DNA from 2 places in the Lysinibacillus sp. RC79 genome. Region 1 is predicted to be linked to the other one. Evidence: predicted binding sites of a transcription regulator. Region 1 holds the regulator's gene; the other holds the start of a gene.
What was found. The regulator Rex, encoded in region 1, represses fermentation and respiration genes when NADH is low (regulators of the CRP and FNR family bind a similar motif). The targets are predictions, from matches to a motif close to TTGTGAAATATTTCACAA.
Positions count from the first base shown of each region.

Region 2: the regulator Rex is predicted to act here: its motif matches at 2,819-2,836, upstream of qoxA (cytochrome aa3 quinol oxidase subunit II).

Region 1 covers NZ_JBGCCD010000054.1:5,785-10,006, reverse strand. Annotated here, with positions in the region: gene ABH968_RS27190 (CPBP family intramembrane glutamic endopeptidase) at 63-827, shown strand; gene tatC (twin-arginine translocase subunit TatC) at 932-1,753, opposite strand; gene ABH968_RS27180 (twin-arginine translocase TatA/TatE family subunit) at 1,771-1,956, opposite strand; gene ABH968_RS27175 (redox-sensing transcriptional repressor Rex) at 2,244-2,879, opposite strand; gene ABH968_RS27170 (ABC transporter ATP-binding protein) at 3,105-4,222, shown strand, end outside.
Region 2 covers NZ_JBGCCD010000002.1:161,350-165,571, reverse strand. Annotated here, with positions in the region: gene qoxB (cytochrome aa3 quinol oxidase subunit I) at 1-1,741, opposite strand, end outside; gene qoxA (cytochrome aa3 quinol oxidase subunit II) at 1,864-2,703, opposite strand; gene pdxR (MocR-like pyridoxine biosynthesis transcription factor PdxR) at 3,121-4,222, shown strand, end outside.

The sequences.
Region 1 (4,222 bases):
AGAACTTCGAAAAATTTTGTTTTCTTTCCATATTCCTCTACAATAGAAAGGTAGCATAATGAATGGAAAGGATTTTGACTGTGAACAATTCTCAAAAAATAAATAAACATAAAAAAACAGCCCTTTATGTTTTACTGATCTATATCCTCATGCAAATATCAGGTAAATGGCTGGCACAACCGTTTCACAAACTTGTTATGAGTACCACCGGTTTACCTAGTGAGCAAGCCGCTCCGCTTACGCAAGGCTGGTATATCGCACTTAGCTTTGCCATTGCGTTAATTCTAAGCTTAATTCTAACATCCCGCGATAAAGCATTTTGGGATATTTATCAAGGTAAGAAAGAAACGATACCACTGTCAATTATGTGGGGAATTATTGGTTTCTTCTTAGTTTTCATTGGCCAAATGATTGGCGCAGCTATCGAAATGGCTATATTCGGTATCCAAGGTGGATCGCAAAATACAGCTGATATTGTTGGAATTGCAAAAGGCGCTCCTATTGCGATATTAGCGATTGTCGTTTTTGGACCAATATTAGAAGAGTTCGTCTTCCGCCGTGTTATTTTTGGATCGCTTGTCCAAACAACTAATTTCTGGGTAGCCGGTATAGTAAGCGCCATTTTCTTTGCACTTATTCATTTCGACTTCTCTCATATCTTGCTTTATACAATTTGTGGATTGATTTTTGCCTTCTTATATCACAAAACAAAACGCATTTGGACATCTATTATCGCCCATGTCATGCTGAACGGTTTTGTGACACTTGTACAATTGTATGCAGAACCATTGCAAAAGTTTCTTGAACAACTAGAAAAAATGCAATAAAAATGAGTGAGAGTTTTCTCTCCACTGATTTCTAATTGAACTATTAAATTTATAAATAACGACGAAAAAGCTCGATGCTACTAATTAGCATCGAGCTTCTATTATTATTGATTCAATTCTTCGATTTGACGTCTCTGCTGTTCCAGCGCCTCTTCAATCTGGCGTTTTTGCTCAGCCTCTTGTTCTTCTTTCATCCGCATTTCCTCTGATTTCAAATATTTTTTATAGCCAATACGAGAAATCATAATGCTAATTTCATAAAGAACAAACAACGGCACTGAAACCATTAAGTGCGAAGCTAATTCAGGCGGTGCGATTAAAGCAGCACATACAAATAAACCAAAGTATGAGTACTTACGAATACGAATTAGTAACTCAGGAGATAAAATCCCAATACGCGAAAAGAACAGGACTACAATCGGTAATTGGAAAAGGAAACCAAACGGAATTGTAAGCTTAAATAAAAACGTAAAATATTCATGTATGCCAATCGTTTGCTGAATTTCCAATTCATTTGATAAATTCATCATAAACTTTATGACATAAGGGAATAGTAAAAAATATGAAAAGGACAACCCTGCTAAAAATAATAAAAATGAATACGGTATATAGCTTAAAGTTGCTTTTCGTTCTACGTCCCTTAATCCTGGACTAATAAAAGCCCACAATTGGTACATCAATACCGGCGAAGATAGAATAAATGCTATTAAAAAAACGACTTGGATATAAATTGCAAGTGGTGTTACTACATCAAACGCATGAAGTGTTATATTGTAAGACTCTCCAGTAATTTGAAGGTATTTAACAAGCGGCTTCGCAACAAAAAAGCCGCCAGCCATAGCGAGAACAAAGAAAACGGCAACAATAAAAAGCCGTTTTCTTAATTCTTCTATATGCTCAATAACAGTTAGATCTTTTGGATTCATCCTCAAACATCCTAACTTTACTTATCTAGTTCTTTCTTTTTCTTATCATCATCATCTTCGTCGACTAATCCTTTAGTAGCATTTTTGAATTCACGTAATGTTGAACCAAATGCTTTACCAAGCTCCGGTAACTTCTTAGGACCGAAAATTAGTAATGCGACAATTCCGATAATAATGAGGCTCATAGGACCAATACCACCCATTAAAGCCACCTCCTCTTTATATCCATCATTTTAACGCATATTTCGCCATTTAGCTAACTAATTATATGTGAAAGTTTTTCGTCATTCTCGCATTTTACTTCATACTTATTTTACAGAAACTGTGAGAGCTATACTATCAATTATGCCTCGGCATAATTGCGTCCGGAATCGGCTTTGTGCTTGCACAAAGAACTCCTTTCCGATTTCCGTGACATCCGCCGGAGGCTTTAACTTCTTTCAGCGGGTGTTTCGACACCCGCTGAAAGAAGTTAAATTATGTACAATTATCACTCTTCCTGATTACGAATTAAATAAATGAGCGCCTGCAATTCTACCGACAAATCAATTGTTAAAAGTTGCATTTTGTCTGGTACAGTAATACGCTCTGGCGTAAAGTTCAAAATTCCTTTTGCGTTCATCGCTGCTAATCTATCTGCCATTTTCTGTGCAGAGCGTGGTGAAACTGTTAAAATTGCAAGCTCCGCTCCATATTCTGCATACTTTTCTTCCAATAAGTCAGGGTGAAAAACAGGAATATTGCTAATCATTTTCCCTTCTTTTGGGGCCTTTGAATCAAATGCCACAACGATGTGAGTATTGTGATTTTTTTGAAAATTATATTTTAATAAAGCACTACCTAAATTCCCTACACCAATTAACGCTACTTTTGTCGCTTCATGTTGATCGAGCGTTTGACTAAAAAATTCCAAGAGATGCTGCACATCATAGCCATATCCCTTTTTCCCAAGAGCACCAAAATAAGAAAAATCACGGCGAATAGTTGCAGAATCAATTTTCATCGCTTCACTCAGTTCCTTCGACGAAATGCGTTCCATGCCTTCTTGTGCAAAGTTTTGAATAAAACGATAGTAAAGAGGAAGTCTTTTCGTAGTGGCTTGTGGAATTTTTAATTCTTGTTTCAAACTTTTTTCCTCCTTAAAATGTATCAAATTCTATTTATGATACTTGCTTAAATTTCTAAGTTTATAATATTCACTGGAGGATTTCCCTTTAGTTAATGGCGCTTTTACGCCACTAACTAAAGGGAAATCGTTTCAATCTTACATGACAGCTTGGAATAAGTAAAGCATCGACATTGCAAGCCAATCGCTCATCCATTACACTAAGGAAGAATTGAGGTGTCAAGAATGATTGTTTTACAGGTCAATCAACTATATAAATCCTTCCTTGCAGATGAAATTTTAAGTGGCGTAAAATTAGAGGTTCAACATCGTGACCGCGTTGCATTAGTAGGTCGTAACGGTGCTGGTAAGTCTACTTTACTTAAAATAATTGCTGGTCAAATGTCATATGACTCTGGCGATATTATTATCCCTAAAGGTATACAAATTGGATATTTGGAGCAGCATGCTGGATTAAACTCAACATTGTCGATTTGGGATGAAATGATGACAATTTTTGAGCCGCTTATTGCCCAAGAACAAACACTCCGATCATTAGAACAACAAATGGCCGACCCAGCTGTTTATGAAAATCCTACTTTATATGCAAAAATAATGTCTGAATACGATCATTTGCAGCATAATTTTAAGGATGCGGGTGGCTATCAATTTGAATCTGATACACGTTCTGTGCTTCATGGCATGCAGTTTTATCCTGAGGATTACGAAAAGCCAATTAGCTCACTATCAGGGGGACAACGAACTCGGTTAGCTCTTGCTAAGCTTCTGTTAAGTAAACCTGACCTATTAATACTCGATGAACCTACTAACCATTTAGATATTGAAACTCTCTCATGGTTGGAATCATATTTAAAAGGCTACGAAGGGGCTATTCTAATTGTTTCCCATGACCGCTACTTCTTAGACCAGGTTGTTTCCATTGTCTACGAAGTCTCTCGTCATCGCGTCACAAAATATACAGGCAATTATAGTGCCTATTTAGATGAAAAAGCGAAAAATTATGAGCGTGATTTGAAGCTTTATGAACGACAGCAAGATGAGAAGGCCAAGCTTGAAGAATTTGTTCAAAAAAACATAGCTCGTGCTTCTACTACTAAAATGGCACAAAGTCGTCGTAAAATGCTTGAACGAACAGAATGGCTGGAATCCCCTGAGGGTGATGAAAAGTCAGCAAGCTTCGGTTTTACAATTGAACGTCAAAGTGGTAACGATGTATTATCTATTGATGATTTAGCTATAGGTTATAGTGATAAGAAAATATCAAGCGGCGTCACATTACGCACTTTCCGAGAAGACCGCATTGCACTTGTTGGACCAAATGGTGTTGGTAAATCAACTTTATT
Region 2 (4,222 bases), on a different contig from region 1:
TTGGCATATGAATTTCTTCATATTTATCTGGGAATAAAACATGATTATTATACTTTGAATCCCAGAAAGCTTCAGTAGAGTTAACATGCGGTAAAATAGCAAAGTTATAATGAGGTACAGGATTTGGCGTAGCCCACTCTAGTGAACGTGAATCCCATGGATCTGAGCCAATATCTCTTGATGCGTAACGAATACTGTAGTAAACGTTATAGGCGATTAAGGCAAATCCAATTGCTAGGCCAATTGCACCTACAAACGAAATCATATTCCAAATGCCAAAACCAGTTTCTTCAGTGTATGTGTACATACGACGTGCTTGTCCATCGAGACCTGAGAAGAACATTGGCATAAACGCCACAAGCGTACTAATAGCGATAATCCATGCTGTCAATTTTCCGATTTTTTCATTTAATATAAAGCCAAACATTTTTGGCCAATAGTAATGTAAACCGGCTAACATACCGAATACAACACCAGGAATAATAACCATATGGAAATGAGCCACTAGAAACATCGTATTATGATATTGATAGTCAGCAGCTGACATTCCGAGCATAACTCCGGTTACTCCACCAATTGTAAAAGTGGGGATAAATAGTAATGAATAGAGCATTGGAGTCGTGAATTCGATTTTTCCTTTCCAAAGTGTAAATAACCAGTTGAAAAGCTTAACTCCGGTTGGAACGGCTATCGCCATTGTTGTAATAGAGAAGACACTGTTTGTTAAAGCTCCTTGTCCCATCGTAAAGAAATGGTGCGTCCATACTAAAAATGATAGGAAGGAGATAATCACCATTGAGCCAACCATAGATTTATATCCATAAAGGTTTCTCTTAGAAAAGGTGGAGATAATTTCACTGTAAATACCGAACGCTGGTAACACTAGAATATATACTTCAGGATGTCCCCAGACCCAGAAGAAATTGGCCCAAAGCATATCCATACCACCACTTGTTGTTGAGAAGAAGTTAGTTCCAAATAAGCGGTCCATAGTCCCCATAGCAAGTGCTACTGTTAATACAGGAAAAGCGAAAACGATAATAACATTAGCTACTAAAGCAGACCATGTAAACATTGGCATTTTCATTAATGTCATACCAGGTGCTCGCATTTTAAGAATCGTTGCGATCATGTTGATACCAGTCATTAATGTGCCCAATCCAGAAATTTGTAGAGCGAATAAATAATAGTTAGTACCTACTGATTGGCTATAATCGTTATTCGCTAGAGGGAAGTAATTTGTCCAACCTGAATCAGGTGAACCACCAATGACAAAGGAAATGTTTAGGAGCATTGCCCCCATAAAGAATAACCAAAAACTTAATGCGTTTAACCTTGGGAAAGCTACGTCACGAGCCCCGATTTGTAAAGGTACAACGAAGTTCATAAATGCCATAATGAAGGGCATTGCCATAAAGATGATCATCACAGTCCCATGAGTAGTGAATACTTCATTATAGTGCTGAGCATCAAGTAATTTATTATCAGGTACAGCTAGTTGAGCACGAATCATAATCGCATCTGCTCCACCGCGGAAAAGCATTAGTAATGCAGAGATTAAATACATAATCCCAATTCGCTTATGATCAACTGTCGTTAACCATTCACGCCATAAATAGCCCCATTTTTTAAAAAAAGTTAATCCGACAATGATTGCTATAATCGTTAGTGCAATGGCAACCATTGATCCGTAAATCGCAGCACTTGGATGAGGTATAGCAAATCGTTCAAAGAATTCCATAACGATTAATACTCCTTTCAAGAGTTCTATAGTAAAATAGTGGAATTTTAATAATTAAATGATTCATCATAAGAATTAGTGGTGTTTGAATGAACACTATTCTAATGAATTAGAAACCTGTGTTAATGTTCACCATGTTCACTGTCTGGTGCCGGATAAAATGTTAAGTGAGTCCCATTAAACGAAGCTTCATCCACATGACCTGGCTTTAGTAAATTATCAAATTTTTCTTCCGTTATTTCTGGAGAAGTATTTTTAATGTCCTTTACCCAGCTATCAAATTCTTCCTGATGTACTGCTTCGACTCTAAAAGTATTTTCAGCAAATCCTTTACCACTAAAACTTGCGTTTCGTCCCATATATTCACCTGGTGTGTTAGCACCTAAATGCAATGTATTCACCATATCTGACATTGCATATTTTTGCCCCCCAAGCTGCGGAATCCAGAAACTTGTAATAGGTCCGTAAGAGTAGAGTTTAAACTCAATTGGACGGTCAACAGGAATATACAGATAGTTAACTGTTTCAATGTTTTCTGCTGGATAGCTAAAGTGCCATTTCCAGTTAGATGTTGCAGCATAAATGACAAGAGGTTCTTTGTCCTTATATTCTGCAGGTGTTGATTCAACCTTATTGTTACTTTGAACTGAAACAATTGATAGGAATATAACGATCAATACAGGTATACCAACACAAATTATTTCAACTAGTGTACTTCCTTTAATGTAGGGAGGTTTATAGTTTGCGCTTTGTTTAGACGCGCGAAATCTAAATAACATATAAGCTAAGATGACATACACAACGATAAGGATAACGGACATAATCCAAATCGATAGCATTATATCTTTAGCTTGTACTTGACCCTGAGGCCCTTTTGGATCCAATACTAACAACGGTTCACACCCTGTTAATATAGTGGCAATAGTGAAAAAGCTAATGAAACTGATCCACATCTTTTTCATAGACAAACCCCTTTCAATTATTCTTGTATGTTTTAAAGGCTAATAAGGGTTTGTGCGGAATTTGATTCACAATTCGAGTTTCATATTAGTTGCATAAAAATCGAAAGGCAAGAAAATATGAAATCTATCACAAAACGTTCTCAAATGAAAAAAATATTTTGATATAATTTTTTTGTGAAAAAAGGGATTATATCAAGCTTTTAAAATGCAAGAAGTGGTTTGATAAACAAAGTGGATGGTTAAATTAAAGGTTAAATGGGTGGTTTATTATGAGTGTGATTTATTTAAAATAATTCTTTTTAATCGAAAAGATTAGAGGAAGTTATTGCAGTTTGATAAAAGAGAATACAGGATAATTCTATTGAACCCCCATTTTTGGGGATAGGAACAATTAGGAATTTTAAGGAGAGAGTTTTTATGGATTGGAAACCAGATCGAGAATCAAAGAAAGCTATATATAAACAACTTGCCGAATATATTGAAAAAGGGATAGCAGATGGCACATTTCCGGCTGATAAATCCTTACCGTCTGAAAGGTTTTTAGCTAAAGAATTTAATATAAACAGAAGCACTGTTGTAAGTGCATATGATGAGTTGGAATCCAATGGACTGATTGAAAGAAATAGAGGAAGCGGTACAACAATCAGTAAAGACATCTGGGGAATTACAAATAAACGCATTCCTAGTTGGAATAGATATATTGAAGCGGGGCCTTTTTTACCTAATCAACCTGTAACGCAGAGAATAAGAAAAGAAGCGGTTGAACATAAACTAATCAATTTAGCTAGTGGAGAATTGTCAGAGGATCTTTTCCCGTTGGATTATTTAAGGGAGATTACTTTTACCCGTTCTTTTATCGGGAGCTTAGGATATGATCATCCACAAGGGAATGAGATATTTAGAGAAACAATAACGAAACATATGAGACAGTATCGTCAAATAGAAACCGATCCCGCTTCCATTCTCATTACATCTGGTGCACAACAAGCCATACATTTAATCGTGCAGTGTTTGTTAAAACCAGGAGATGCAGTTGCGCTAGAAGAGCCTTCATACAGTTATAATCTTCAAATTTTCAAAACAGCAGGCATTCAAATACATTATTTATCTGTGGACAAGGATGGCATCAAACCAGAAGATTTACGCTCATTATATAAAAAACATCGAATTAGAATGATTTTTTTAAATCCTGATTTTCAAAACCCTACAGGTTCTGTCATGAATGAAAAGAAAAGACGAGATATTTTAGACATATCCTCCGAACTAGGAATCCCAGTAGTAGAAGACGATCCATATAGTTTAACAGCTTTTACAGGGAGAAAAATCCCTACACTTAAATCAATGGATGTTAACGGAAATGTTTTATACATTAGCTCATTGTCCAAAATTGTTGCCTCAGGACTAAGAATTGGCTGGATTATAGGGCCCAAATCAGTAATAGAAAGATTATCCGATGCAAAACAGCAAATAGACTTTGGTCATTCAAGCTTTACACAATGGATTGCTAATGATTTTTTAG